DNA from 2 places in the Metabacillus sp. cB07 genome. Region 1 is predicted to be linked to the other one. Evidence: riboswitches for the same ligand, from Rfam matches in the RefSeq annotation. Region 1 holds a riboswitch; the other holds the start of a gene.

The links. Region 1 has a riboswitch for S-adenosylmethionine ahead of JOJ89_RS18300 (methionine ABC transporter ATP-binding protein). Riboswitches for the same ligand answer to the same signal wherever they lie in the genome.
Region 2: another riboswitch for S-adenosylmethionine. It lies ahead of JOJ89_RS04800 (bifunctional homocysteine S-methyltransferase/methylenetetrahydrofolate reductase); the one in region 1 lies ahead of JOJ89_RS18300 (methionine ABC transporter ATP-binding protein).

The regions. Positions count from the first base shown of each region.
Region 1 covers NZ_CP069296.1:3,559,810-3,575,631, forward strand. The annotation lists gene JOJ89_RS18270 (aldo/keto reductase) at 1-840, opposite strand, end outside; gene JOJ89_RS18275 (SDR family oxidoreductase) at 973-1,818, shown strand; gene JOJ89_RS18280 (alpha/beta fold hydrolase) at 1,821-2,777, opposite strand; gene JOJ89_RS18285 (M20 family metallopeptidase) at 3,451-4,656, opposite strand; gene JOJ89_RS18290 (MetQ/NlpA family ABC transporter substrate-binding protein) at 4,676-5,506, opposite strand; gene JOJ89_RS18295 (methionine ABC transporter permease) at 5,519-6,169, opposite strand; gene JOJ89_RS18300 (methionine ABC transporter ATP-binding protein) at 6,159-7,190, opposite strand; SAM riboswitch class I at 7,278-7,382, opposite strand; SAM riboswitch class I at 7,469-7,574, opposite strand; gene JOJ89_RS18305 (DUF4395 domain-containing protein) at 7,640-8,062, opposite strand; SAM riboswitch class I at 8,211-8,317, shown strand; gene JOJ89_RS18310 (alpha/beta hydrolase) at 8,382-9,158, shown strand; gene JOJ89_RS18315 (AAA family ATPase) at 9,188-9,922, shown strand; gene JOJ89_RS18320 (YciI family protein) at 10,028-10,402, opposite strand; gene JOJ89_RS18325 (Ig-like domain-containing protein) at 10,940-15,469, shown strand; gene JOJ89_RS18330 (cell wall-binding repeat-containing protein) at 15,604-15,822, opposite strand, start outside.
Region 2 covers NZ_CP069296.1:961,182-977,003, forward strand. The annotation lists gene metH (methionine synthase) at 1-2,328, opposite strand, end outside; gene JOJ89_RS04800 (bifunctional homocysteine S-methyltransferase/methylenetetrahydrofolate reductase) at 2,321-4,174, opposite strand; SAM riboswitch class I at 4,260-4,360, opposite strand; gene JOJ89_RS04805 (YajQ family cyclic di-GMP-binding protein) at 4,521-5,012, opposite strand; gene JOJ89_RS04810 (CvfB family protein) at 5,112-5,969, shown strand; gene JOJ89_RS04815 (nuclease-related domain-containing protein) at 6,113-7,018, shown strand; gene JOJ89_RS04820 (BMP family lipoprotein) at 7,773-8,732, shown strand; gene JOJ89_RS04825 (methyl-accepting chemotaxis protein) at 8,743-10,395, shown strand; gene JOJ89_RS04830 (DUF3941 domain-containing protein) at 10,440-10,571, opposite strand; gene JOJ89_RS04835 (DegV family protein) at 10,627-11,487, opposite strand; gene JOJ89_RS04840 (YitT family protein) at 11,692-12,534, shown strand; gene JOJ89_RS04845 (BsuPI-related putative proteinase inhibitor) at 12,547-13,026, shown strand; gene JOJ89_RS04850 (DUF3813 domain-containing protein) at 13,112-13,471, opposite strand; gene JOJ89_RS04855 (hypothetical protein) at 13,475-13,624, opposite strand; gene JOJ89_RS04860 (Cof-type HAD-IIB family hydrolase) at 13,732-14,544, opposite strand; gene JOJ89_RS04865 (alpha/beta fold hydrolase) at 14,686-15,471, shown strand; gene JOJ89_RS04870 (metal-sulfur cluster assembly factor) at 15,516-15,822, shown strand, end outside.

The DNA of each region.
Region 1 (15,822 bases):
ATTATATTCTTTTTCTGAAAGATTGCCTTTAGCCGCAAGCTTCGCATTCTGTATCCACCTGTCCGGTTTCGCCGTTCCGACAATGGCTGTATGAACACCCGGAACTGTAAGTGTAAAACGGAGTGCTTTTTCTACTGCCTCAGGCAATTCCCCTTTTAGAAACGGATAATCAAGCTCGTGGAATCTTTCCCAATACTCCTGGTAATAGCCGTTTTCAGGCTTCTCGCTGTAGTTCCAGGCAACGTTTGCAATTGGGCGTTTTGCAATGATGCCCATTCCTCTTTTTACTGCCTCCGGGATGGTGAGATCAACAGCCTCCTGATCGGCGATGCTGACGGATGTTTCAAAGGTATCGAAAGCGCCGGTTTTTATCGCATACAAGGCGTCCGTGTGATCTCCGCTGTAGCCGATATAGCGGGTTTTCCCCTTCTCCTTCGCCCGCTTTAGAACATCAATGACATCTCCCTGTCTGAGGATATCCTCAGAGCAGCTGTGCAGATGGATGGTATCAACATAGTCTGTTTTGAGCCTTTTTAAGCTTCGGTCGATGGATTCTTCAAGCATGGACGGATTCCAGTCTTCCCCGTCAAGGCCTGAGGTGTGGCCGCACTTTGTGAAAAGATAAAAATCATCTCTTCTAGATGACATCGTTTTGCCGATCAGTTCTTCACTTGTGTTGTAGCATTCTGCCGTATCGATGACGTTCAATCCGGCATCAAGCGCCGTTCCGAGCAGGCGGTCCACCGTTTCTTCAGAAGCATTTGAAAACCCGATTTCCGCTGCTCCAAAACCAAGTACACTGACCATCATATCTGTTTTTCCAAACGCGCGTCTTTCCATTTTCCTCATCCTCCCTAAAATGGATCTCCCGTAAATTTTATAACAATTCGGACAATAATACGAAAGATAACCCTTCGTTGCTGCCGCCATATATAATGGAGAAAAGACATGCCTACACGGAGGAAATGCCATATGAATGAAAAAACGGTGCTCATTACAGGTGCATCAAGCGGCTTTGGGATGCTCGCTTCCCTCAGACTTGCTGCGGAAGGATACCGCGTCATCGCTTCTATGAGAAATACGGAGAAACAAACGGAACTTTTCAGGATGCTTGGAGAACACAAAGAAAGAGTGACGGTCCTCGAGCTTGACGTCACGTCCCCGGAATCGATTGATGGCTTAAAGGAGTATTTGAAAGAGACCGGCAGAATCGACATTCTGATCAACAACGCCGGATTTGCCTTTGGCGGATTTGGAGAGGAAGTAACGGTGATCGACTATAAAAGCCAGTTCGAAACAAATTTCTTCGGTGTCATCGCTGTTACCCAGGCGGTCCTGCCGCATATGCGCAAACAGCGGAGCGGAAAAATCATCAACATGAGCAGCATCAGCGGATTGATCGGCTTTCCGGGCATCTCGCCGTATGCAGCATCAAAGCATGCGCTTGAAGGGTACAGCGAAAGCCTAAGACTCGAAGTCAAGCCGTTCGGCATCGATGTCGCCCTGATTGAACCGGGTTCCTTTTCTACGAACATTTGGACAACTGGAAGAAAAGTATCTTCTATAGAAGATTCACCGTATCTTGTGTATATGAATGCCATTGAAAACGAACTTGAGCAGGGGAAAGAGAAGCTTGGGAATCCAGCTGATGTCGCTGAACTGATTGTTAAGCTATGTTCAAAAGATTCATTGACCAAGCTCAGATATCCGGCTGGAAAAGGCGTCCGGATATCTCTGTTCTTAAAACGGATTCTTCCTTGGCGCATGTGGGAATCCATACTTATTGGCAAGCTGCTTGGAAAAAAGACCGAATTGTAACCTTACTTTTTCAGAAACTCTGTCGTATACTCGCTTATTTCCGCTGACTTTGTCCAGTGGAGATAATGATGACCTGTAAGTGAAACAAGTTTATGTTCCTCCGCAGGACTCATTTGATCTCCATAAAATGCTTTGATCTTTTCGTCCTTCTCTTTTTGGTCCTTGTCCATCGCTTGAAAAATCATGACGGGAACATGCGGCGGGAACGTCATAACTTCTGTTTTTTCCGCATTCCTGTTCAGTTCATTCGCTTCATCTATGACGTTTTTATTGGAACTTTTCCATGCGGCAATTCGTTTGGTCATATTCAGATTCTCCTCTGAATACGTTCCTTCCCCTGCAATGGGCAGAAAGTCTTCAGGTGTGAATACAGCCGCCCACCTGGCAGCACCAAGTACAGATGCAGCACGAACGAACGAAGGAACCGACGGAGCCTTTTCATTAAAGTAGTCAAAAGCCTTTGGCAGGGTTGGATCAATTCCGATAATGGCTTCTATTTCATCTGGATAGGCATTGGCATAATACATGCTGTAGACCCCGGAGACTGAATGCGGCATCAAAACATACGGTCCTTGGATGCCGGCTTTCTTAAGCGCCGTCCGCACCTCTTCCACCATGTTTTCCACTGTGCGCGCCTTATTTGTCCCATCACTCCATCCATAGCCGAATGGTTCTGCGACCACGACCTTGTGCTTCTTTGCCAGTTCATTTACCAGCGGTTCAAAATCAAGGACTGGCGCAGCCGTTCCGAGGCCGCTTAACAGCAAAATCGTGTGTTCCCCTTCCCCCTTTGTGTAAACGTGCATGCTCCTGCCGTCTACCTCGACAAGCTGCCCCGGAGCCTGGTATTTCTTCTGCTCATAGAGTGTGATCCCTTGATGAAGGATGAAGCTCAGCAAAATGACAGCTCCAATCAGCAGAAAAAGAGTTCGAATGATTTTTTTCCATTTCATTTTCATGGTTTGTCCCGCTTTCTTTAGTAAAAGTATTCACCTAGTTTAGCGGACAAAAGTTAAAAAAAAGGTGTGATTATAGGAATATTTTGTTTAAGTTTGACATCGCGGGGAGTTGCGACAAAATGGGGAACCATCAATTGAAAGGTGGCAGCATTTTCGGGAATTGCGCCACTTTTGAGAGTCTCATCACTCGAGAAGTGGCAGTACTGCGCATAATGGCCCCACATTTGAGAGTAACATCACTCGAAAAGTGGCACCACTACGCAGAATTACACCACATTTGAGAGTAACATCACTCGAAAAGTTGCACCACTACGCAGAATGGCACCACATTTGAGACTCTCATCACTCGGAAAGTGGCACCACTACGCAGAATGGCGCCACTTTTGAGAATCTCATCAATCGAAAAGTGGCACCACTGTGCAGAATGGCGCCACATATTAGAATCTCATCAATCGAAAAGTGGCACCACTATGCAGAATGTCGCCACATTTGAGAATCTCATCACTCGAAAAGTGGCAGCACTGTACAGAATGGCACTACATTTGAGAGTCTCATCACTCGAAAAGTGGCAGCATTCTGGGTGAACTGTTGAACCCTTTATATACATTAAAAAATCCGAACTAATTACAGTCCGGATTTTTCTTTGGCTGAATGATTTTCTTTAAGTCTCTTCCTATCCCTCAAGTTCCTTCCGCTGTCTAAATTCTTCCTTAATCTCATCCAGAAGCACAGGGTCTGTCAGCAGCTCAAGCGCTGTCAGGGCAAGGCCTTTTGCACCGAGCAAAAGCGCTGTGTCCCCCTGCTCTGACTTGGCTGCCTCCCTGAATTCGTCTGTGTGGCCGACGAGGGTATCAGGTCCAATTTTGATGTACGGATGGATCGTCGGAACAACGTGGCTGATATTGCCGGCGTCCGTTGAGCCGAGGCCTTCGCGCTCAGACGTTTCCACTGATTCTCCGAGACTTTCAAGCTGCTTTTTAAAGACGGAATCAAACGTCCGGTTGAGCACCAGGTTATCGACTTCATTTTGAAATGCAATCACATTCAGCTTAGCGCCTGTCGCCAAGCCTGCTCCCTGTGCTGCAGCTTTGATGCGTTCTGTTGTTTCTGAGCACTTTTTTCTTGTTGCCGCGCGGATGTAGAATCGTGCTTTCGCATAGTGCGGGACGATATTCGGGGCATCGCCTCCGTGCGTGATGATTCCGTGAATTTTCACATCGTCCGTTACATGCTGGCGAAGGGCATTGATGCTGTTGAAAAGCTGAATGACTGCATCCAGGGCATTGATTCCCTGATGAGGAGCAACTGCAGCATGCGCCGGCTTTCCAATGAATTCAAAATCGAGCGGATCCACCGCAAGGGAGTTTCCCGTTATTCTCGTTGCGTTCGATGGGTGCACCATCAAGGCCGCATCAATGCCTTCAAGCAGCCCGTGCTTGACAAAGCTTCCTTTCGCACTGCCGTTCGGGCCGCCTTCTTCCGCGGGTGTTCCCAAAACGACTACTTCTCCGCCAATTACGTCAATCTGTCTGCCTAGGGAAATCGCTGCTGCAGTGCTTGCGGTGCCGATGATGTTGTGGCCGCAGGCATGGCCAAGTCCCGGAAGCGCATCGTATTCCGCCAGAAAAGCAACAGATGCCCCGTTTTTTAGCGGCGATTTCTTCCTGGCCAGAAACGCCGTCTCATGTCCTGCGACTCCGCGTTCAACTGTAAACCCTTCTGACTCAAGCAAGTCGGAAAGGAGCTTTGAAGCAAAGTATTCCTCATTGCCGATTTCAGGATTTTCATGAATCGAATGGCTAATTTTCAGGTACTCTGCCTTTCTTGATTCGATTTCATCAATGATTTGCTCTTTAAGCGTAACAACTGCTGTGCTCATGCTCTTTCCTCCTCAATGATTATTCTCCAATTTCACTTAGAGGGACAAACGTCGGAATCGTGGCTCCATCGTATTCTTTTTCAATAAATTCAGCCGTGTCTTCCTCCTGGTAAAGCTCAACGATGCGTTTCAGTTCTTTGCGGTCCTTGTCTTCTGTGCGTGTTGCGATGATGTTGATATAAGGTGTGGCTGTGTCATCTTCATGGAAAATAGAATCCTTGATTGGGTTAAATCCTGCATCAACAGCAATTCCGTTGTTGATGATAGAACCTGCTACATCGGGAAGAACACGCGGTGTCTGGCCGGCGACAACAGGCACGATTTCAAGCTTTTTCGGATTTTTGACGATTTTATCAAGTGATCCGTTTCCGTCAAAATCTTCAGGAAGTTCAATTAAACCGGCTGCCTGAAGAAGAAGGAACGCTCTTCCCATGTTTGTCGCTTCATTCGGAACTGCAATTTTTCCGCCTTCCGGAATGTCTTCAACAGATTTGTATTTATCCGAGTAGAGGCCAAGAGGTGCGATGACCGTTGTTCCAATAGGAGTCAGGTCAAGATTGTGTTCTTTTTTGAAGGCATTAAAGTAAGAAATCGTTTGAAACGCATTGGCATCCAGCTCGCCTTCTGAAAGCGCAAGATTCGGCTGTACATAATCTGAAAATCTGACAATCTCAATGTTGATGCCTTCTTTTTCTGCCTTCTTGGCAACAAAATCCCAGATGCGGTTATCAGATCCGCTGACGCCGATTTTCACATCCACCTCTTCTTTTCCGCTAGCTGTTTTATTTCCGCATCCCGCAGCAAAAGCGGCGAGTGCTGCAATCAGTGTTAAAATGATCCATTTTTTCATCATTGTTCTCTCCTATCGTCTTCTGATTTTTTTCGATAAAATGTTTCCTGAAGTCTGAAGTCCCTGAACAAGGACAACAAGAATGGCCACTGTAATGATCATGACAACCGTGTCAAAGCGCTGGTAGCCGTATGTAATCGCGAGATCTCCAAGTCCGCCTCCGCCGACAGCCCCTGCCATCGCAGATGCACCGACAAGTCCCACTGTTGCAATCGTCAGACTCAAAACAAGTGAGCTTAATGCTTCAGGAACAATAAACTTAAAGATGATCTGGGTTGGCGTTGCACCCATTGCTTCTGCCGCTTCAATGACTCCCGGGTCCACTTCAAGCAGCGAGTTCTCTATTAATCTGGCAATATAGGGTCCTGCGTAAAAGACAAGCGGCACAACAGCTGCAGCTGTTCCGATTGAGGTTCCGACAATCAATCTCGTCAGCGGAACAATCGCCACCATCAAAATGATGAACGGCACAGAGCGGAAAAGATTCACGATCCCGTTCAGGATGTTAAAAATAATGGCATTTTCCCATAGATGTCCCTTTCGGGTGATGACCAGCAGCACGCCGAGCGGAAGGCCGATCAACGTGGAGAAAAGCAGGGAAAAACCGGTCATTGCGAGTGTTTCGACTAAAGCATCGATTATTTGCTGAGAATCAACTAGCATGTGCATTCACCTCTTTCACTGATACGTTCTCCTGGTTCATCACCAGAAGCGCTCTTTTTATTTCACTTTCCGTTCCCTGAAGTTCAACGATTAAATGTCCAAATGGAATCCCCTGAAGCTCCGTGATGTTGCCGAACAGCACGTTGATATGGAGGTCAAATCGTTTCGCAATCTGCGACAGCAGCGGCTGTCCTGAGGATTTGCCGACAAAATTAATTTTGAAAATCTGTGCCTGGCTGTTTTCCTCCTGAACAAGCTTCAGGACCGATTCAGGAATCGAATCATTCAGAACAGAGCTGACAAAGTTTGATGCAGTCTTCGTTTTCGGATTTGAGAAAACTTCAAACACAGAACCTGATTCAATGATTTTTCCGCCTTCAATCACGGCTACTGTATCGCAAACCTCTCTTATGACTGACATTTCATGCGTGATCATGAGAATCGTAATGTTGTATTCCTCGTTGATTTTTTTCAATAGCTTTAGAATCGAAGCTGTCGTCTGAGGATCAAGTGCCGAGGTAGCTTCATCGCACAGAAGAATAGATGGCTGGGTAGCAAGAGCCCTCGCAATTCCGACGCGCTGTTTCTGGCCGCCTGATAACTGATCAGGGTACTGGTTCGCTTTGTCCTCAAGTCCTACAAACGAGAGCAGCTCAGCAACCCGCTCCTTAATAACTTTCGGCGAGGCCTTTGAGAGAAGCAGCGGCATCGCCACATTTGCATAGACTGTCTTTGAATTAAGCAGATTAAAGTGCTGAAACACCATGCCGATTTTCCGTTTGACTCCGCGCACATCCTTTTTGGAAAGCGCCGTTAAGTCGAGACCATCCACGATGATCTGCCCTGCTGTTGGACGCTCGAGCAGATTCACTGTGCGGATCAGGGTGCTTTTTCCGGCTCCGCTAAAACCGATGACTCCGCATATTTCCCCTTTTTTCACTTCCAGATCAATGCCGTCAAGAGCTTTCACTTCATTGCCGCCGCTCCCGTATACCTTTGTGACGCCTTTAAATTCAATCATTTATGTAACCTCCCTGTATTTTTGCAATAAAAAAACCCTCTTCTATCCGACAAGAAGAGGGCATGGCATAAGAAATCACCGGTTCTCTTCTCATCTCCCAGGCTATCGCCTGCTGGAATTGGCACAGTACTTTTTCAAAAGTCCGCTGCCGAAGCATCATGGGGCCAGTCCCTCCGCTTCTCTGGATAAGAAAATCATGATTTAGTTTTAAAGAAAAATAAAAACCTCTCCCTGAAAGACAGGAAGAGGCTGGATCTGCAAAAAAAGACCGTTCGCTCTTCTCATCTCTCAGGCTGCACGCCTGCTGGAGTTGGCACAGTTCTCATAAAGAGTCCGCTGCCGAGGTTTCAAAGGGCCATATCCCTCCACCTCTCGTGATAAGAAGCAATATTTTCGATGTGTCTAACTTTACTCCGGTATTTTCTGAAAGTCAACACTTTTTTAAAAAATCAGTTGGACTGCTTAGAAAGTCTGCGGTATTTATACTGCTGCCACTGAAAACGGATAAAGCAGCCGATGCAAAACCCGAGAATCGCGGCAAATGCAGCAATGGCAACCATGATAGTCGCCGCATAGGCAAGCACCGTCCAGTCAAGCATGTATCCGGCAAATCCAAGGCTCAGGCAGATCACTGCTATTACCTGATTAAACTGCTGCTGATCAAAATCTTCCTGTATATAGGCTGAAGGCTCTTTTTTCAAAAAGGTGCCGGCAGCTTTCATAATCGGGTTTACTTTAAACAGCAGTCCCATAATCCCGGCCGTAAGAGGCACCAGTAAAAAAGCGCCCATGCCGCTGATCAAGAATACTGCAGCGGATAGCACAATCACCCATTGATTAACTAATACTAAAGGTTTTGGAATGGTTTTCACACTAAAACCCACCTGTCTGATTGGAATATAAGTATTTTACTCCAGGCAGCCAATTTTGTGAAGAGGATTGCTTCAGGAAGTGATTGACAGTTATCTCTCCATCATGATAAAATCGTTAAAACCAACTAAACCAATAAGAATTAAATATAATCTATCAAGAGTGAACGAGAGATCTGGCTCCATGACTTCACAGCAGCCGCCGCACGCCGGAAAGGTGCTCCAACCAGCAAAGCACGATGCTTTGGCCGATAAAGACAAACCCTCTCTTGTCAGCTGTAAGCAGGAGAGGGTTTTTTAGTTCAGAATTGATTGGGAGGAAATGATGATGACGACGAAACATGTGCCTGTCCTTGCAGGAGCTGAAAGCTTTTTTCATAAAGGAAATGAGATCGGCATTCTTCTGTGCCACGGATTTGCCGGTACTCCCCAAAGTGTTGGCGAGCTCGGAAAACTGTTGGCCGCAAAGGGATATACCGTTTATGCCCCGCGCCTGAAAGGCCACGGAACCACTCCCCTAGACTTTGAAGACTGCTGCTTTACAGACTGGATTCAAAATATCGAAGAAGCTTATAAAAAGCTTAAAAAAGTGTGCCGCAGAATCTTTGTTGCAGGACAGTCCATGGGCGGAATTTTAGCGGCTCACCTTGCCTGCAGACACCAGGATATTGACGGCCTGATCACCATCAATGCTGCACTCAGTGTTCCGGGCTATGAGGTTTTTCAGCACGAGATCGAACCCCGTTTTATTCCAGAAGGAAAACCGGATATCAAAGCGGACGATATAGAAGAAATTACGTATGAAGCCGTTCCGATTAAAGCCGTCCACAACCTGCTGACGCTCATTAAAACAACGAAGCCCGTGCTGTCTGAAGTAACCTGTCCGACCCTGATTTTCAAATCAGAAGAAGACCATGTTGTTCCGGCCTCAAGCTCAGATGTTCTTTTCCATGCCATCTCATCTCCTTTCAAACAGATGGTCAGCCTCACGAATTCCTATCATGTGGCCTCAATGGATTTTGATAAGGACGTCATTGCAGAAAAAACAGCCGCCTATATTGAACTTTGCTGCAGCCGGGAGTATAAATTGTCTGTCTGAATCTGCTAAACTGTAGGCAGGTGATGTACATGTTCTTAAAATCAATCAAACTGCTGAAAGAGAATATCCCCTCTTCTAAAAAATATCCCTTTTCCATCCCTGCCATTTCCGGTATGGATGAACTGAGACTGACCAGCCCTGTTACTTTTTTTGTCGGTGAGAACGGCTCGGGCAAATCGACTCTGATGGAGGCCATTGCCTATCAGTGCGGCTTTAACACTGCAGGCGGAAGCCACCATCTCTACAATCCGAGGAGCTCGCAGTCTGACCTTGGCGATTATATTCGGCTCGGGTGGATGCCTAAAGTAAAGAATGGATTCTTTCTCAGAGCAGAATCCTTTTACCAATTTGCCTCCCATCTTGAAGAACTCAGTGAAGACCCTTTATCAGGAGATGTCTTCGGTGCATACGGAGGAAAATCACTGCACGAACAGTCCCACGGCGAGTCGTTTTTGTCCCTTTTCCTGAACCGCTTCGGCAGCAAAGCCATTTATCTGCTTGATGAGCCGGAGGCAGCCCTGTCCCCGTCAAGGCAGCTGACCCTCCTCCGCGTCCTTCACGATTTGACGAAAAACGGAGACACTCAGTTCATTATTGCCACTCATTCCCCTATCCTGCTTGGCTTTCCGGATGCTGACATTCTGAGCTTTGACGATGAACAAATTACAAAAAGGACGTACGAAGATACGGATCACTATCAAATTACGAAATACTTTCTGGAAAACCGGGAGCGGTTTTTGGAGGAGCTATTTAAGGAGGAATAAAGAAAGGGAGCTCCACGGAAATTGGAGTTCCCTTTCTCTTAATCGTTTGGAGTTCCAGCTGTGGGAGCTCCATTCTGTTCACCAGTTACACGTTATCAAGGCAGCTCATTTTTCATTCTTAAAGAAATGAACAGGACGGACTTCTATCCGCCAGCCGAATTCTTCCCCTTTGCTGATTTGCGTCGTTGGATGAAGAGAGGCCATTTTAATTGCTTCATCCATACTTTCTGCTTCAAAAACAAATACACTGCCGATCAGATCTTCCGTTTCTTTAAAAGGACCATCTGTTACAAGAACCTGTCCGTTTACGCGGCGCAGGCTCTTAACTTCAGATTCAAGGCCTGCATCAAGAAGCACCTTGCCGCTTTCATAAAAATTTTCAATAACAGGCTGGCATTCACTCATAACCGCCTCGATTTCTTCTCTTGGCCGTGCATTCATTTTTTCAGGGCTGAAATAGCCCATACATAAAAATATCATGATTTTCTCTCCTTTAGCACCCGAATTTCCAACTAAAACTACAACTGTTGACCACAAATGGACTTGGACTGAAAGTGTAAGGAAACCTCCTAAAGCTATCAAAACATCAAACTTTTTATAACCTTCTCTACCATTTCAATATTCAACTTCCATTCTCCTCTAATGAAAAAAAACAGCTTCTCCTTCACAGACAAAGAAAGAGTTAGAACCGTTGCTGCTTAAGCATGCACAAATCTCTGGATGTTACAAATAATCCTAGGTCATACTTCCCTCTTTTCACCCTTCCATAAAACAAAGAACATCTGAATCTTCTCAGAATCTCTTAAATCACGTTATGTTTCAAGCCGAAAACAAAATATCTGCACTCTATACAAAATTTCCTTCCTAACAAATGACTGCAATTAAAGATAGAATGGTCAAATCAAATGAAAGCGTTACCAAACTGCGGGGTGAAGGCTATAGTTCTATAAGACTAGATGACATTCAACGATTCAAAACGTTTCACGCGAAGAAAAAATGAAATAAGGAGATGAATTCATGACAAGAAAGCCTAAAGCAAAGAGGATCCTGATTCTTTTACTGGCCATTCAAATGCTCATATTCAATGCAGGTTTATTAACAGGCCAAGCAGAAGGACCAAGCAAAAATGAGGCCGGAACTGCCGCTGTGCAGACTATTACATCCATGACTCCTGCCGGTGATACTTCTATTAAAGTGGGATTTGACGGCGGTGCGGGATTTCAATTTCCAACCTTCAACAATGGGGCGGCGTTCAATGACGTAAAAGATGATATTGCCCTTTTTGTGAAACAGAATAATGAGTGGGTTTCAATTGATAACAATCCGGACAGCGGATGGATCTACGACTCTAATTTCGGAAACTGGTGGGAAGGTCCGGGCGGCTACTGGTTTAATCTGGTAGAAGAAACTACGCAGGTGAAAGTGGCTTCCAAAACAAATCCAGGCGTTTTTGTTGAGTATACATTAAACGTCACTCCGGCCGTGCCTCAGCCAATTACAGCCATGTCGCCGGCTGGAGCTACTTCACTTGATGTATCACCTTCAGGCGGGGTCGGGTTTGAATTTCCGAGGTTTAACAACGGGGCTACCTTTAAAGATGTAAAGGATGATATTGCCCTCTTTGTAAAGCAGGATGGTGACTGGATTTCAATCGATAACAATGCAGCAAGCGGATGGATCTACGATACGAATTTCGGAAACTGGTGGGAAGGTCCGGGCGGCTATTGGTTTAATCCGGTAGAAGAAACCACGCAGGTGAAAGTGGCTTCCAAAACAAATCCTGATGTGTTTGTTGAATACACGCTGAAGGTTACGGTGCCGGTTAGAAATTCCTTTAAGATCACAAATTTTGACGGCAGATCAACTTTTGAAGCGGATCAAAACGGGGCAATCGGCCTGCCTATACCTAAAATAGACGGCGGCTCCGCGATCAAAAGTGAAGTCGATAAATTTGTCTATGAAGTGAAGGTTGATGATGAGTGGGTCAATATCCTTGAATCCAATTTGACTAAATTCAGCTATTCTTCCAATGGATACAACCGGATGTCTTCTGCCAATCAGTGGGGATACTGGGTGGATTACATCTTTGGACTTTGGTTCCAGCCTATTCAGGAGGACATGGATTTCCGTATTGGCTATCCGCTGAATGGAGAAAAAGGCGGAGAAATCGGAGACAACTATGTTCAGTATAAGTTCATCGGGAATCCGGATGCCTATCGTCCGGACGAAACAAAGTTAGATGATATCCAAATCGGCACGTCTGAGAACTCAGAAATTGCAGGCTGGAATCTAACTTGGGGTGATGAATTTAACGGCACGGAGTTAGATGAATCCAAATGGAATTATTCCACAGGATACTACCTGAATGATGATCCTGGCACTTGGGGCTGGGGCAACAATGAACTTCAGCATTATACGGACAGTGAGGATAATGTTTTTGTAGAAGACGGGAAATTAAACATAAAGGCGCTCGCTGATCCGAAGACATTTCCGCAGGATCCGGACCGTGTAGCCCCCTACTCTTCAGGAAAAATCACGACACAGGATAAATTCACGTTTAAATACGGCAGAATTGATTTCAGCGCGAAGCTTCCCGCCGTTACTGGAGCTTGGCCGGCACTTTGGATGCTGCCGAATGATGATGTATACGGAGGCTGGGCTTCTTCTGGTGAAATAGATGTCATGGAAGCAAAAGGACGTGTTCCCGGATCGACAAGCGGTGCGATCCACTTTGGCGATGAATGGCCATTAAATAAGTATCTTTCCGGTGAACAGACCTTTGCTGACGGAGGAAGAATTGATACAGACTACCATGTTTACAGTTTAATATGGGAGGAAGATATCCTTAGCTGGTATGTTGACGGCAAGTTTTTTTACAGCGTGACAAAGGAACAATGGTATTCAGCAGCGGCAAGGGAAAATCCGCGCGCTCCTTTTGATCAGGACTTTTATATCATCATGAACCTTGCCTTAGGAGGCTGGTTTGATGGAGGAAGAGAACCATCACCGGATGATTTCCCTCTTTCCATGCAAGTAGACTATGTTCGCGTGTATAACCAGGAAGTGAAGGAAGAAGAACCAGTTCCTGTTACAGGCGTAAAAATCAATAAAACGGAAGCTGCATTAACGGCTGCAGGACAGAAAACAACTCTATCGGCTGCCGTTGAACCGTCAAATGCAACGAATAAGAAAGTAACATGGTCCTCAAGCGACGAAACTGTGGCTACAGTTAGCGCCAGCGGTGTTGTAACGGCCGTAAAAAATGGAACAGCGACGATTACGGCAACAACCGAAGATGGACAAAAAACAGCATCATGCACGGTGACTGTCGCCATTGAACCGCAAATACCGGCAGAACAGCTCTTCCCGTTAAAGAACGGTTCGTTCAGCCAGGAGCTTGCTTCATGGTCAGCATGGAGCTGGAAAAGCAATGATAGTTTTATCAATGAGATAAGCGCAAAGGACGGTAAAGCTGAAATTACGATTCCAAAGTTTGATGCCAGCGGTTCTGGAGCTGAAAAATGGGCTGTCCAATTCAAGCAAACCGGACTTCAGCTTCTCAAAGACAAGGAGTATGTAGTCTCATTTGATGCCAGTTCGACAATTCCGCGGGATATGGAATTGGTTGTTCAAAACGCGGCATTTAATAGAGTCTTTGAGAAAAATATATCTTTAACACAGGAAAGTAAAAGATATACCTATTCATTCAAAGCAACAGCAGAAGAAATCGTCGAATTAAACTTCTTATTAGGCAAATATGCTGACTACGACCAGCATGGCATCACGATTGATCATGTCGTCCTTGAAATGAAAAATCCTGCTTCAAACAAGATTAAAAACCCTTCATTTAAAGATGGAAATGCTTCATGGGAAGTATGGTCGAATGTTGGAGCAACTTCCAGCAATGAAGGCGAGAAGAAGCAAGTAACGATCCCATCATTGGGCAGTGATTTCTGGAGCATTCAATTCAGCCAGCTTGGCCTTTCATTAGAAAAGTCAAAGTCCTATCGATTGGTTTTTGATATGTCCTCTACCATTGGAAGAAAAATAGATGCGATTCTTGAAAGCACCGGCTATGACAAATATGTATGGGAAACGATTGAAGTAAATGAAGAGTCAAATACCTATGCGATCGAATTTACTCATGAAAAGAATACCGACCCTGCTGCAAAGCTTATTTTTGCATTAGGGAAAGTGGATGGACAAGACGCACTGGGAGAGCATACCGTAACGATTGATAACGTGCATCTCTATGAAATCCCAGAGCTGCCGGCAGATCCGGCTGATCCCCCAGCACCAGAAAAAGAAGGCTATGGTGTTGGAAAAATTAAAGAAAATTCTGTAGAGTTTTATGTGAATGATGCTCCTTGGGCCATTATTCATTACATTAAAAATGGCACTACGCAGCAAAACATCATGATGAATAAAGCCGGTGATAAGTACTCTGTTTACACATTAAATGATGTAAAAGAGGGGGATGTCATTAAATACTGGTTTACCTATGGCTTAGATGCCGGAGGACAAGCAGAATACAGCGAGCAGATTTATACGCATAAGTTTGCCGTCGCTGCCCCGACAGCAGATGAAGTATCCGATCAGTCTACAGAAGTGACTGGAAAAGCAGAAGCCGGTTCGACGGTGACTGTGACGATCGGGACAGAGAAATATTCGGCAGCTGCGGACTCTGCAGGCGCCTTTAAAGTAACGATTCCTAAACAAACGGCAGGCACCGTGCTTAAGATCACAGCAGCAAATGCGGCCGGAAATGTGAGCGAGGAACTGAGCATTACAGTAAAGGATAAAACAGCTCCAGGCAAACCTGCTGCGAGTGAAGTATCGGATCAATCGACAGAAGTGACAGGAACAGCAGAAGCAAGCTCGACTGTTACCGTTATAATTGGACAAGATAAATATACAGCAGCCGCGGATTCCGATGGTTCTTACAAGGTAACCATACCTAAGCAAAAAGCAGGAACCATTCTGAAAATGACAGCAGCAGATGCCGCTGGAAATGTGAGCGAAGAACTGAGCATTACGGTAAAAGAAACGGTAGATTCAACGATTCCAACTGCGAACGAAGTATCAGACCATTCTAAAGAAGTAACCGGAAAAGCAGAAGCCGGCTCGGTTGTAACTGTGACAATCGGGACAAAAAAGAAAAAGTACACGGCAACTGCGAATGCTGCAGGCGACTTCAAAGTGAAAATTCCTAAACAAAAAGCAGGAACAATCATTTACCTTACAGCAACTGATGCAGACGGCAATATCAGCGGCACCAGAACGGTCATTGTCACAGATAAAACGGCGCCTCAAGCTCCAAAAGCAGACAAAGTAGACAGCCATTCTACATCTGTCACAGGCAAATCAGAGCCTCATGCCACCATTACAATCAAAGTCGGCAGCAAGGTCATCGGAAGCGCCCAGGCAGACCATACAGGGAAGTTTAACGCTGCAATTACCAAACAAAAGAAAGATACCATCCTCAGCATCACCGCTACTGATGAAGCAGGGAATGTCAGCAAAGCTGAGAGTGTGAAAGTGAAATAATAAGCAGGGAAGCAGAACGTGAGATTAAAAGATGAAGGTGAAAAAGCATGCAGGGTTTTATATCTGCATGCTTTTATATTTCTACTATTCATTTAAAAAGAGCCCTGACAATTCATCAGGGCTCTCACTCATTATTATTGAAACAATTTCGCAACCGTACTGTCAGGCAGTGCCTTCACTCCGCCGACAATCTCATATTCTTCAGCCAGATCAGAATAATACTGAACAGTCTCTTTTGTCGTTGTTTTTGGCTCATTTGGATCAGTTAGAATGATACCATTCGCCCAGCCTGCTGCAAGTGCTGAAGCAGACAGTGCATCAGGGAAATTCGCGCCAGTAGCGATGAACGGATA
Region 2 (15,822 bases), 1.5 Mb from region 1:
TTGCTGGGCTGACTTCACAAGCAGGCCTGAAAGTCCGACAATATCCGGTTTCTCTTTTCTGACAGCTGTAATTAAATCCTGCGGGGTCACTTTAATTCCGAGATCCACTACTTTGTAGCCGTTGTTGCTCAGGATAATATCCACAAGGTTTTTCCCGATATCATGCACATCGCCTTTAACCGTTGCAAGCAGGATTTTTCCTTTTCCGCTGTCATCCTTTTTCTCCATATACTGCTCTAAAAAGGAGACGGAAGCTTTCATCACTTCTGCACTTTGAAGAACTTCGGCGACGATCAGCTGGTTTGTATTGAACAGCTCTCCGACTTCAGCCATTCCAGCCATGAGCGGACCGTTAATGATATCAAGAGGTGCATCATATTCCTTAAGGGCGATTTCAAGGTCTGAAATCAGTCCTTCTTTTGTGCCCTCTACAACATATTGGGCGAGACGCTGCTCAAGCGGGAGGGACTGTACAGGTTTTTTGGCTGTCTTTTTCTTTCCCCGGTAATGATTTGTAAAAGCGGCCAGTGTTTCGTCATTTGTGTTAAAAAGAAGAGTCTCCGCCATTTTAACTTCTTTTTTCGGAATGGAAGCAAAACGCTCAAGCTTTTCCGTGTTGACAATCGCATAGTCGAGACCCGCCTGTGTACAGTGATACAGATAGACGGCATTCAGCACTTCGCGTCCTACAGGCGGCAGGCCGAAGGATACGTTGCTGACGCCAAGCATGGTCAGACATTGCGGAAGGCGCTCTTTGATCAGGCGGATGCCCTTAATCGTTTCTTCAGCAGAACCAATGTACTGCTCGTCTCCTGTGCCGACAGGGAAAACGAGGGGATCAAAAATAATATCTGACGGACTCAGGCCGTGCTTTCCAGTAAGCAGGTCAAATGAACGGACCGCAATATCAAGCTTCTCTTCAGCTGTAAGAGCCATGCCTTTTTCGTCTATAGTTCCCACAACAACAGCGGCACCGTATTTATGAATCAGCGGAACAACAGCGTCAAAGCGCTCTTCGCCGTCTTCCAGGTTAATCGAGTTGATGATGACTTTTCCCTGGGAATAAGATAGTGCTTTTTCAATGACAGCTTCATCGGTTGAATCGATGACAAGCGGCGCCTTTACTTTTTTGGTCACTTCTTTTATGAATGCTTCCATATCTTCAAGTTCGTCGCGGTCAGGGTCTGCAAGACAAATATCAATGACATGTGCTCCGTTTTTAACCTGTGCTCTTGCAATTTCAGATGCTTCTTCAAATTTCCCCTCGGCAATCAGGCGCTTGAACTTCCTTGATCCAATGACATTGGTCCGTTCCCCGACAAACAGGGGTCTCATGGAGTCGTCATAAATAAGCGGATCAATACCGGAAACGGTATGTGCCGGATCACGTTCCGGGACGGTGCGCGGATTCAGTGCGCCGACAGCATCTGCGATAGCCGTGATATGTGCAGGTGTGGTTCCGCAGCAGCCGCCGACAATATTGAGCCAGCCCTGTTCTGCAAAACCTTTCACTTTCTGCGCAAGCGAACGCGGTGATTCATGGTATTTTCCTTCCTCATCAGGAAGGCCGGCATTCGGGTAACAGCTGACGGCTGTATGAGCCATTCCAGACAGCGTCCTGATATGGTCTGTCATAAACTCAGGTCCTGTCGCACAGTTCAGGCCGACAGAAAGAGGCTGCATATGTTCAAGAGAAATAAAGAAAGCTTCAATGTCCTGGCCGGCAAGAGTCGTGCCCATTGGCTCAATCGTGCCTGATACCATAAGGGGAATTTCTTTTCCGGTCTTCTCAAACGCACGCTTGATGCCTAAAAAGCCGGCTTTTACATTCAGCAGGTCCTGGCTCGTTTCAAGGAGAAGCAGATCGGCTCCGCCTGCAAGCAGTCCCAGTGTCTGTTCTTCATAGTTCTCAATCAGTTCGTCAAATGTGGCTCCTCCCGTAACAGAGAGCGTTTTTGTTGTCGGTCCCATTGAACCTGCTACAAAGCGGGGCCATTCGGGTGTTGAGTATTTTTCAGCTGCTCTTTTCGCAATTTCAGCCGCTTTTTTATTCAGTTCAAAGGCAAGGTGTCCAAGATCGTATTCATCCAGGACGATTTTCGTAGCCCCGAACGTATTTGTCTCAATAATATCTGCTTTTGCCTCAAGATAAGCTTCATGGATCGATTGAATGACCTCAGGTGCAGTTATAGTCAAATATTCGTTGCACCCTTCATAAGGTTCTCCGCCGAAGTCATCTGCAGAAAGATTGGCGTCCTGAATCATGGTGCCCATCGCCCCGTCAAGAACGAGGATTTTTTTCTCAAGCTGTTTTCTTATATCAGACATGCGTAATCTTCCTTTCGGTGGCCTCAGACTCTTTTTTATGGATATAATTCGTTAGTTCCACTGTCAGTTCATAATTCAAAAACGGTGTGATCAAGTAAATGCCGTTGAACAGATCAAACGCAGCATCAATCAGGTTTTTGGCAATGGCCAGACCCTCCTGATAGGATTTTTCCTTATCATCTCCGGCATTGGCCATTTTTTCACGGATGCTGTCAGAGAGGGTGATGCCAGGTATCTCATTATGAATAAATTCAGCATTCCGGCTGCTTGTGAGCGGCATAATGCCGATATAGACGGGTACAGTTAAGTGTTTTGTTTCTTCATAGACATCAATCAGCTGTTTTTCGGAATAGATCGGCTGGGAGATAAAATAATCAGCCCCGCACGCGATTTTTTTCTCGAGCCTTTTAACGGCTTTATCAAGATACTTTACATTTGGGTTAAAGGCGGCGGCTACAGAGAAGTTCGTCTTTTCGCCAAGCGGTTTTCCTGAGTAAGAAAGCCCGTCATTAAATTGCTTAATCAGACTGATCAAATCAAAGGAAGAAAGGTCATAAACAGAAGTTGCCCCCGGGAAATCCCCGATTTTGGACGGATCTCCTGTTATGGCTAAAACATCTGTTAAGCCAAGAGTGTGGAGCCCCATTAAATGTGACTGCAGTCCGATTAAGTTGCGGTCTCTGCAGGTGATATGAATCAGTGAGCGAATCCCGTGAGTCTGCTGGACAATGGATCCCATGGCTGCATTGCTGATTCTTGGTGAAGCAAGGGAATTATCCGCAAGTGTTAAGGCATCGATTCCAGCCTCCTGCAGGGCCTTTGCTCCTTTCAAAAATTTATCAATCCCGAGCTTCTTCGGCGGGTCAAGCTCTACAATGATGGAGCGTTTTTCTTTGACAATATCCTGCAGCGGAGGATACTTTCTCTCTGCAGCTGAGGCAATAGAGATTTCTTCTTTCCTTGCTTTCACCTTCTTTTCAGTCACCGGAGGCAGTCCTTTAAGAGCAGAAGCCATTGCCCTGATATGATCAGGAGTCGTTCCGCAGCAGCCTCCTATTAATCTCGCACCCTGGTTTCTAAAAGCAAGTGCGCTTTCAGCGAAGTATTTTTCACCGGATCCGTAAACAAGTCTGCCTTCCTCAATGGTCGGGAGGCTGCTGTTTGGATAAACGGACAGGAAGGCCTTTTCTGGAAGAGGAACTTCCTCCAGAGATGAGAGCATATGATACGGCCCAAGCCTGCAGTTCAGCCCGACAACATTCGCCCCGAGTTCCTCAAGCTGGGACAGACCGTCAGAAAGAGGAGTGCCGTCCTGGAGAACGCCGATTTCATGGAGGGAAATGTTCGTTATGATCGGCAAGTCAGTTTCTTTTCTTGCAATCTCGAGAACCGTCTTCATTTCTTCAAGATCATAATACGTTTCAAGCAGGAGGCCGTCCGGTTCTTCGTTCAGCAGAAGATAAAGCTGCTCCCTGAAATTTCGCCGCAGGTCTTCTGGCGAATAAGCCCCCTTTTTAAAAGCACGGACCCCGCCGATTGTGCCGAGAACATAAGCTGAGGTGCCTTCCGCAGCTTGCTTTGCAATTTGCACAGCCTTGCGGTTAATGGCGCGCACCTCATCTTCAAGCCCGTATCTGGACAGCTTGATATAATTGGCCCCGTACGTATTTGTCTGAATGACATCAGCGCCGGCATCAAGATACGCCTTATGAACATTCAGAATGTCATCCGGTTTTGACAGGTTCAGTTCTTCAAAACACCGGTCCACACCGTGGGAATAAAGCAAGGTGCCCATTGCTCCGTCCCCGATCAGAATTTTTGTCTGCAAGTCAGTTAAAAGTGCCAAAGCTATAAACCTCCTAAAATACAGCTGATAATGGAAAAAAGAAAAAAGCCTTCCAAGAAGAAGACTTTTGAGTATGCGCGGCTTCTTCTTATCGTCCGATGGATGCATCGCTGGAATTAGCACCTTGGATTGCGCCAGGTTGCTGAAGCTTCGACGGGCCAGTCCCTCAGCTTCTCTAGATAAGAATCAAAAATATGAAATTGGCTAAATGATATTATATCTAATTTACATGTTTTTTTCGGGAGATTCAAGTGCGAAAAGTAAAAGTTTTCTGAATTGATGAGGAATTCTTATCCCAGTCCGGATAAAAAAAGACCCAGCAGGAAAAACTGCTGGGTCCAAGCGTTTATCTGAAATTAATGAACTGAACATCGATCGGCAGATCCGCACCGCGGACAGCTGCAATCACCTGCTGCAGGTCGTCTTTGCTTTTGCCGGTAACACGGACTTGATCATCCTGAACCTGTGTTTTCACTTTAAGTCCTGCATTTTTTATGATCGCGTTAATCTTTTTCGCATTGTCCTTATCAATACCCTGGACAAGCTTTGCACGCTGGCGGATGGTCCCGCCTGATGCGCCTTCAATTTTTCCATAGTCAATATTGCGCGTCGCCACGTTGCGCTTGATCAGTTTTGAAATGAAAACATCCTTCAGCTGATCCATTTTAAACTCATCATCAGAAACTAAAACAAGCTCCTCTTTTTCAAGCGTAATGCTGCTTTTGCTTCCTTTAAAATCATAGCGTGTACCGATCTCTTTCATCGTCATCGTGATGGCATTTGTTACCTCAGGCATATCCACCTTCGACACAATATCAAACGAACTGTCCTTGGCCATAAGAATCCTCCCAAAAGTTTGTATTATCCTTAGATTATAGTAGAATGTACATGATATAACAACTAACGGCAGTTCAGCTGCAAAGGAAGGAACGAACAAATGAATCCCGGAACGTTTATGACGCTTAAAATAGATGAAAAAGTAGATTACGGATATTATTTAACAGATGGAGAAGACCGAGTGCTGCTTCACAAAACGGAAATCACTGAACCGATTGAAGAATTGGACGAGGTTGAAGTGTATCTGATTGTTGACCATGAAGACCGCCTAGCGGCAACGATGAAAAAGCCGACGATATCAGAAGACCGGTTCGGATGGGTGGAAGTAGTCAGTGTCAGGGAAGACATGGGGGCATTCGTCGACATTGGCCTTTCAAAAGATGCACTTGTCGACAACGATATTCTCCCGGCTTACGTCAGTGTATGGCCAAAAGAAGGCGACAAACTCTACTGTTCCCTGAAAGTGACGAAAAACGGAAGATTTTTCACAAAGCTTGCAACGGAAGATGTCATGCAGGAAAACATCGTCCCGGCTGAAGGAGTCCGGAACAATCAGGCCGTTACAGGAAGAGTCTACCGAATCATCATTGCAGGAACTTTCATCATAACTGAAGAAGGCTACAAAGGATTCATCCACTCCTCCCAGCGCAAAAGAGAGCCGCGTCTTGGCGAACTTGTAATAGGACGAGTTGTTGATGTGAAAGAAGATGGCACCCTTAACGTTTCTCTCCTTCCGTTCAAACATGAGGCATTGGATGAAGATGCACAAGTGATCTGCGATTACATGGAAGAAAGAGGAGGAGCCATGCCCTTCTTTGACAAGAGCGACCCGGATGACATCAAAGAACGCTTCAACATGAGCAAAGGTGCATTCAAGCGTGCGCTCGGCTCACTCATGAAAGCAGGCAAGGTTTATCAGGAAGACGGCTGGACCTATTTTAAAAAAGAACAACAGTAAGCGCATATGCGTTTGCTGTTTTTTTATGGGCAAAATTTGATTTTGGGCTTTTGCCGGGAGGAGGGGAATTGTTTTATGATGGATTTGAAAAAATGAAATTGTCTTATGATGATACTTGAAAAATGAAAGGGGATGTTTATTAGTTGAAGGACTTAAAGGAAAACAGGGAATTGCTTATTTACCGGAGTTTGAACGCCAGATCCGTTTTGGATGAAGAAGCTCTCATCTGCTTGCGGCAGCTTGAAAAAGGGTTCCAGGGAGAAAAGTATTTTGAACAGTGGCTTAAGGAGAATGGAGGGGATGGCATAGTGTTAAGCGATCTGCTCTTTGAAATCGGCGGATCTTTCGTACAAATTGATTCCCTGTTTATCAAGCATGATAAAACGTACGTGTTCAATGTAAAGAACTCGGAAGGTGATTACTTCGCAGAAGGAGAAAGATGGTCCACCCCGGCCAAAAAAGAAATGAAAAACCCTTTGCTTCAGCTCAAAAGAAGCGAAGCCTTGCTCACGCGGCTTCTCCAGGATAAGACCATTAAGTTCCCCCTCGAACCATTCGTCGTCTTTGTAAACCCCAACTTTCACCTGTACAATGCTCCAATGGACCAACCCATCATTTATTATCCCCAGCTGAACCGCTTTGCGGAAAAACTCAATCAAAAGCGGGGCAGATTAACAGGCTTTCATGACATGCTAGCCAAAAAACTGTTGGAATCGCACGTGGAAGAATATCCGTTTTTGCAGCTGCCGGGGTATGGGTTTGAGGGGTTGGAAAAAGGTATTATATGTCCCCAATGTCTATTGCTGTATACCCTCTTTAATAAAAGGAATTTTATATGCTCTAATTGTAAAACAACCGAACCGCTTCTACCTGCAGTATTACGGGCAATAGGAGAATTCAGGCTTCTCTTCCCGGAAAAGAGGATCACTACAGATCAGATACATGAATGGTGTAAGTTTGTTTTATCGAAAAAGACAATACGAAAGATTCTGTTCGCGCATTTTAAACACATAGGGCGCGGGAGGTCATCTCACTTTGTAGATAAATAAGATTAGTGACATTGAAAAAAGGATTTTTCCGTTTGATGGTTCCGATCACGGAGATAAGTGCTACCAAAACAGAAAATCCGCTGCTTGATGGTTCCGATCTCGTAGATAAGTGATATCAAAACAGGAAATCCTTAGTTTGATGGTTCCGATCACGGAGATAAGTGCCATCAAAAAAGAAAATCCTCCGTTTGATGGTTCCGATTACAGAGATAAGTGCCATCAAAAAAGAAAATCCACCGCTTGATGGTTCCGATCACAGAGATAAGTACCATCAAAACAGAAAATCCTTAGTTTGATGGTTCCAATCACGGAGATAAGTGCCATCAAAACAGAAAATCCTCCATTTGATGGTTCCAATCTCGTAGATAAGTGCCATCAAAACAGAAAATCCTCCGTTTGATGGTTCCGATCACGTAGATAAGTACCATCAAAACAGAAAATCCTCCGTTTGATGGTTCCGATCACGTAGATAAGTACCGTCAAAACAGAAAATCCACCGCTTGATGGTTCCGATCACGTAGATAAGTGCCATCAAAACAGAAAATCCTCCGTTTGATGGTTCCAATCTCGTAGATAAGTGCCATCAAAAAGTAAAATCCACCGTTTGATAGTTCCAAACTCAGAGGTAAGTGCCACTAAAAAATACCACCACTCAATACTACCCATAAAAATCTCCACTCCCCCCAAAAAAATAAACTTTCCCCAAAACCCGTCGATAACCTCCTAGTAGAACTTTTTAAGGAGAGAGACATCAATGAAAAAAATACTGATCATGATAGCGTCCTGCATGCTGCTTGCCGCCGGGTGCGGAAAGAGTGAGGCAGTCAGCAGCGCGGATCAAAAAATAAAAGTGGGGATTATGCTCTCGGATGTGGGGCTTGGGGATCAGTCCTTCAGTGATTCGGCGTTTGCGGGTCTGGTCAAGTCCCGTGATGAACTTGGGATTTTGTTTGATTACCGTGAGCTCGAAAAAACGGGCAGTTATGAAAAAGGGATCACTGAGCTTGTTGAAGAGGGGAATGATCTTGTCGTTGGACTTGGGTTTATGGTTCAGGAAGATTTGGAAAAAGCGGCAAAGAAGTATCCGGATCAGCAGTTTTTGCTGATTGATGCGGTTTCTGAGTCTGAGAATATTACCTCGGTAACGTTTAAAGAAGATGAAGGGAGCTTTCTTGCCGGAGTTGTTGCAGCGATGGCTTCTAAAACAAATACAATCGGATTTATTGGCGGCGCTGATGTTCCGCTTATAAACAAGTTCGCTGACGGATTTGCAGAAGGGGCAAGAACGATCAAGCCTGAGATTGTTATCTACACGGAGTATGCAAATGACTTCGGCAATGACATCAAGGGAGGGGTAATGGCAAACAGCATGATTAAAAGAAAGGCGGATGTGCTTTATGCAGCAGCAGGTTTTACGGGCGCAGGTGTATTAAAGGCAGCCCAGGACAGCGGGGTATATGCGATTGGTGTGGACAGCGATCAGTATTTTTATGCAGAAAAGGCTGTTGTGACGTCGATGATGAAAAATGTGGATATCGGCATTTTTCAGCTTCTGAAAGACTATGTCGAGGAACAGAAACTTCCTGAGGGGCATATTGAACTTGGTGTGAAGGATAATGGGGTTCAGCTGGCTCCAATCCGTGTACTGAGCCTGACGGAACAGCAGCAGAAAACGCTTGATCAATGGAAGCAAAAATTAGCAGAGAGCAACTAGGAGGATCACCGTGTCATTAAAGAAAAAATTATTGTTCAATTCTGTCGGCATTATCATACTTGCTACCTTTATGATTGGCTTTATCGTCTTTAACATGCTGATGATTCAAAAAACAAACCAGAATGAAGTTCCTGTGCTTTTGAACGTTGAAAAACTGCAGGGGGAGTTAAACGCATCTAAACAAAGCTTAAACAATTTCGCCTTCTCTCTATCCGATGCGCACAAGGAGGAGGCGCTGCAGTCGCTGAACAGGACGGAAAAGCTTTTAGGAAGCCTAAATCAGACCTTGCAGGATGAAAATGGGAAGGCTGCTTTAAAAAAGGCATCAGCCAAATTCGATGAACTCAACCAGAAAACGCTGCCTGCACTTGAAGAGAAAAATCAGGCAGAAGTGAAACGACAGGCTGTTAGAGTAGACGGGATCTCAAATGATATTTATTTTGTGAATCTCCATGTTCATGACAGATACACCTTTATTCAAGAAGAAGTAAAGGGACAGATTGAGTTTGTCATTTTGTCGGCGGCCATTGGAACGGCCCTTTTAATTCTTGTTTCAAGTGTTCTTGTGATCAGAATGACTTCGTCGATTACGAAGCCTTTAAAAAGCATGTCAGAACAGGCGGCGGCTATTGCACAGGGGAACCTTGCCGTGCAGGCTTTGACCTATAAGGGGAAAGATGAAATCGGGGCATTAAATGATTCGTTTTCAAGTATGGTGAATCAGCTGAAAGGGCTGATCCTTTCCATTGACACTGTAAGCAAACAGGTCGATGGGTTTGCTGAAACCCTTGACAGTGAAACACGTGTTTTAAGCGAAATAAGCGGACAGGTCGTTTTATCAACGGACGAACTGTCCGCCGGATCCCAGTCGATTTCCTCTGATCTTCAAGATGCTGTTTCTCTGATTGAGCGGATGGACGCAGGCTTCAGCGAAAACGTCAACCGCTCCCAAAAGTCTGTGAAATTTGGAGAAGAAGCGGCAGGCGCTATTCAGGAGGGGCAGGGGGCAATCAGCATCCAGAGTGATTTACTTAAAGAAAATGGCGTCATTATGAATCTGATCAACCAATCCACAACAACCTTTTTAGGCTATATGACGAAAATCGAAGATATGACGAAGGTGGTCTCAAGCATTGCAGATCAGACCAATCTTCTTGCGTTAAATGCAGCAATAGAGGCTGCGCGCGCAGGGGAAGCTGGAAAGGGCTTTGCCGTAGTGGCAGCAGAAGTCAGAAAGCTTGCAGAAGAATCGACGAATGCCACCTCCCAAATCTTTGAAATGGCAAGTCTGATGCAATCCGGTATAGCAAACATTTCTGAATCTGTAGCAAAAGGGGTTTCCCTTGCAGAAAAGCAAAAGACGGGCATGGACATCACGACACAGGCTTTTGATGCGATTGATGAAAAAATGAAGAATATTACCCTGGAACTGATTGGCCTTGAAGCAGGTGTGAATCACTCGAAAACATTAGGAGGGAATGTTCTGCAAAATGTTGAAAGCATCAGCGCTGTAGTGGAGGAAACGGCAGCGGGAAGCGAGGAAATATCAGCTTCAACTGCTGAGCAGCTTGCTGCTTTTGAAAAAATGGCTGAAGGGGTTTCAGAGCTGAGAAAGCTGACCTTTGATCTCAAGCAAACAGTAACTCAATTTAAATTAAATTAAAAAAACAGCAGCGGATCCTCCCCCGCTGCTGTTTCCATTTCTGATTATAAGTGATCTGTTTTCTTAGAATATTGACGTTCGCCTTGTTGGCGGCTTTTTTCGCGCATCATGTTTTTTTCATGCTGCTTGGCATTGTTGTCTTTTGCTTTTTTGTCGTTATCGCTTGTATGGGGCATCATCAAAACTCCTTTAAAAATGATACGTTTAGGATGCCCTCCTGAGAAAAAAATATTATGAGATCTGTTTGTTTAAGAAAAAGATGGCGATTGTGCCGGGGCCTGAGTGTGCTCCAACGGAACAGCCGACCGTGTTGATGTAGATTTCTTTAGGCTGGAATTCAGCCTGGATCATGGACTTGATTTCATTAGCGGAATCAAGGTCATCGCCATGGCTTATCCCGATTGTCTGATTGCTTAAGTCTGTGCCGCGTTCTTTCATGATTTCAATGACACGGCGGAATACTTTCTTTCTTCCCCTGATTTTCTCAAGAGGAATCAGTTTTCCGTCCTCAACGTGCAGGAGAGGTTTTATGTTCAGCAGGCCACCGACAAATGCGGATGTTTTGCTGATGCGGCCGCCCCTTGCGAGATAGTCGAGATTATCGACTGTGAAAATGTGTTCTGTATGCACGCAGAAGTCCTTTACAGACTCTGTGATTTCGTGTAGAGTTTTTCCTTTACCGGCGAGTTCAGCTGCGTATTTAACAGCAAGGCCAAGGCCGAGTGATGCACATTTAGAATCTACAATGGCAAGCTCAAAATCAGGATATTCTTCTCGTACCTCATTGCCGATCATGACCGCAGTCTGGTATGTCCCTGAAAGCTCTGAAGAAAAGGCTACATACAGAGCAGGCACTTTCTTTTGGGCAAGAGAGGTAAAGACCTCTTTGACATCCAAAGGAGAAATTTGCGTTGTTTTCGCAACTTTTCCTTCTCTCATTGCATCGTATACTTCCTTCGGTGTAATGGTCAGAAGGTCGCGGTAATCATGCTCATCAATATGTACGCCCAGCGGAAGCAGCGTGACTCCGTTCTTTTCGTAAAACTCAAGCGGCAGGTCGCTTGCGCTGTCTGCGAGGATGTGAACCGTCATTTTTGCACCTCATTTCACGTGATTTTTCCAATTTGCGTGAGAATAGTCTCATTTTGATTGATCTTATAGTAAAAGTAGCACTTAGCCAAATAGAAGTAAAGAACAACGAAAGCCCTGAAAGACAATATTTGTATTGGTCTGCAAGAAAAAAGGGTAAATCAGAAATACTATTAATATCTTATAGCCCGGGAGGATTTTCTGCAAATGGTTTATGAAGAAGTCAAAAAAGGAATAATTGTGATTTTCGGCGCGTTGCTGAACGCTGTCGGCCTTAACCTGTTTATGATTCCTGCGGATGTATACGCCAGCGGATTTACAGGGATTGCCCAGCTTTTATCAAGCGTTTTGATTGAATATACGCCGCTTAACATATCGACCGGGGTACTGCTGCTCCTGCTGAATATTCCTGTAGCGATTTTAGGCTGGCAGAAGGTGGGAAAATCATTTACTCTCTACAGTGTGCTGAGCGTCGCAGCGACAACCTTCTTTCTGTCTATTGTCCCGCTTTATCCGCTGTCTGAAGACATCCTGCTGAATGCAGTATTCGGAGGCGTGATTGTAGCAATCGGAGTCGGAATTACGCTTAAATACGGGGCATCAACCGGAGGACTTGATATTGTTGCCATGATTCTTTCACGCATGAAAGACAAGCCCGTGGGAACGTATTTCTTCATTTTGAACGGAATCATCATCTTTACAGCCGGTCTGCTTTACGGGTGGGAAAAAGCACTCTATACACTTGTCACTCTCTACGCTTCAACGAGGGTCATCGATGCTATCCATACCCGTCATGAAAAACTGACAGCCATGATTATCACGAAAAAAGCTGATGACCTGAAAAAGGCAATTCATGCTAAAATGGTAAGAGGCATCACGATGGTTCCTGCAAAAGGGGCCTTTACTAACGAACAAAAGGACATGCTGATGATCGTGATCACGCGCTACGAACTTTATGATTTAGAAAAAATCATTAAGGAAGTGGATCCAAAGGCATTCACAAACATTCTTCAGACAACAGGCATCTTTGGATTCTTCCGCAAAGAATAGGAGATACGCGCAATGAAGAAACTTTTGTTCATTCTTGGCTTTTTGATTCTTGCAGGCTGCGGCCAAAGTGCTGAACAGCCGGAAGAAAAAGAACAAGCGGAAGAGGTGTCGGGTGATATGGAAGAAAAAGATGTCGAGCTTTCAGTTGAAACGAAAGAAGAATCAGGTGTTGTCCAAATCACCATGACGGTTAAAAACAACTCAGATGAAGAAAAAAACTTTGAATTCTCGTCCGGACAAAAGTACGAAATCATTATTTCCGATCCGAACGGGGCAGAGGTCTACAAATATTCTAAAGGCAAAATGTTTACACAGGCGCTTCAGTATCTAACCATTCCTCCGGGTGAAAGCAAAACCTACCAGGAGACATGGGACATGAAATCAGCAGGAAGCATGCAGGCGGGAGACTATACAGTAACCGCTCAGTTTGCCGGAAAAGCTGAAGGAGCCAAGCCTCTTCAGGAAGTTAAAACCTTTACAGTTTCAGAATAAAACGGCTGCGGTTTATCCGCAGCTTTTTTTGTTCTTTCAGCACTTAAAATCCCCGGAATACAGATTCCGGGGACCGCCATCATACCTACATGTTCTTCAGTTCATCCTGAAGTTCGCTGAGCTGTTTTTGCTCTGCGGGTGAAGCGTTGGCAAATGCGGACATAAGTGCATTTTCGGCTTTTGCTTTAGAATCTGCGTCTACGCTTTCGCCGCCATGCTGCTGAGCCCCGCCTTGCTGTCCGCCATGCTGAGAGCTGTAGTTTTGATGTTCATTGTGATTTGCACCGTAGCTATGGGGCCCATTTTGCTGAGCTCCTTGCTGCGAGCTGTACTGATTTTCTTCAGAACGGTGTTCATGACCATGGTCATGACCCATTTTGCCGGTTAGAACTTCTCCGGCTTTTTCGACTGCTTTGCGTGCTGCCTGAAATAGTTGGTTACCCATAATTTAAAAGCCTCCTAAAGAGGATTTTTCTGCCATTTGAGCTTTGCGCTCTTCTGACTCAGCCATTGTTGTATGATAAGGGAAACGTTCATCATGTTTCGAAACGGAATCTTTACCTTGCTGAACAAAGCGTTTAGATTTATTACTGCTCATGCGAAATTCCCCCTAAGATGAATGGTTGACGCTGCTGCTGCGTCCTCATTATTTTGTCTCATGCGGAGGCGTTTTATGGATGGAAAACTTCACTAAAAAAAGACGCCTTACAGAGATAGGGCGTCTTTTAAGTATACGGCAATGCCGTCTTCTTCGTTTGTTTTCGTTTCGCGGTTTGCGACTTCTTTCAGTTTCGGGATGGCATTACCCATTGCCACTCCCTGTCCTGCGTATTCCAGCATTTCAAGGTCGTTGTCTTCGTCTCCGAAGGCAATAATTCTTTCTGCGGGAATCGAGTAGGAATCGGCAATGATTTTCAGGCCGACGGCTTTGTTCATGCCGCGCTTGATTAATTCGATGACGTGCCAAGGAGCTGCCCAGCGTCTGTGGTCAACAAGCTCTGCATGCACATCCGACAGATAGGTGCGGATGTTTTCCACTTCCTCTTCTGATGCATGAATCAGAATACTTGTCACATCATCACCGAGATTTTTGCGGAGATCTCCCACTGTAATGTCGGATGTATTCATTGTAAATACATCGAGTAATTTTTCGTCATGATAGTGAAAATAAACATGATCGATTATTTCGGCCAGGATGTTTTTCACGTTGTGCTTTTCACATACTTCAACAATCTGTTTGACGGTTTCCACATCGAGAGTAGTGTGGAAAGCTCCCCATTGATCGTCTTTCGGGTGATGGACAAAAGCCCCGTTGAAATTGACAATTGGTGTATCAAGCTCGAGCTCTTCATAATACATGGAGCTTGCTCTGTATGGGCGGCCTGTTGAGATGCAGACGATGTGTCCCGCTTCTCTCGCTTTTTTTAAGATTTCTTTTGAGTAGCCAGAAATCGTTTTATCATCCTTTAATAAAGTACCATCTAAATCGAGTGCAATTAAATGAGGTAGTGTCGTCATAGAAGCTCCTTTATTTTATGATTGGAGGGACGGCTGAAAAACAAAGTCCCCTTACAGTGTATCTTTTTTCCAAGATTATTGTCTACATGTTACACTTATGTTCAGGAAAAGAAAAGAAGTCTTAAAAAGGAGGTATGCCTCATGATCGCTGTTGAAAAAATGAACATAGATGGAATTCCCGTCCTGCACATCGCAAGGGATGCGGATAAAAATAAAAAGACGCCGTTTGTCCTGTTTGTCCACGGCTTTACGAGCGCAAAGGAACACAACCTTCACTATGCCTACCTTCTTGCGGAAAGAGGAATTCGCGTTGCTCTCCCTGATGCTCTTCACCACGGTGAACGAAGCGGGAAAGTTCAGGGTACGGAGTTAAATATGCAATTTTGGAGCATTGTAATAAATGAGATCAAGGAACTCGATGTCATAAAGAGTCATTTTGAAAAAAACGGCCTGATTGATCCCGAAAACATAGGCGTAGCCGGAACATCGATGGGAGGCATCGTCACTCTTGGAGCTCTGACTCAGTATGAATGGATCAAAGCTGCAGCAAGCCTGATGGGCAGCCCTTATTATGAGCAGTTTTCCCGTCAGCAAATACAATATGTACAAAAAATGGGCATGAAGGTTCCTCTTACAGATGAAGAGCTGGAGAAGCATTTTCTCAGCCTCCAGGAATATGACCTCAGCCTGCATACAGAAAAGCTTGCATCACGGCCGCTGCTTTTCTGGCATGGCAAAAAGGATAATGTGGTGCCGTTTGACCCGACTTACACATTTTTCAAGGAAATTCAATCTGCTTATGAGACAAAACCGGAATATCTGAAATTTATTGCCGATACGAACGCCGATCATAAAGTATCGCGCGAGGGACTGATAGCAACGGTTGACTGGTTTGCTGATTTTCTTTGCGGAAGCAAATCAGTTTAGGCCGGTCACTTTGTCAGGTATACTAGATAAGAGGAGTGATAAAAATGGATGAAGCATTGAAAGAGAATATATATGGCGCGCTTGAGCTTGTGGTTGACCCTGAGCTTGGAGTCGACATTGTCAATCTTGGTCTTGTGTATGATGTTGACCTTGATGAAAACGGCACAGCGCTTGTCACAATGACATTAACTTCAATGGGATGCCCTCTTGCAGGCACGATTATCGATCAAGTCAAAACGGCGCTTCGCGATATCCCTGAAATTAAAGAAACAGAAGTGAACATTGTCTGGAATCCGCCATGGACGAAAGACAGAATGAGCCGAATTGCTAAAATTGCTCTCGGTGTTCAAT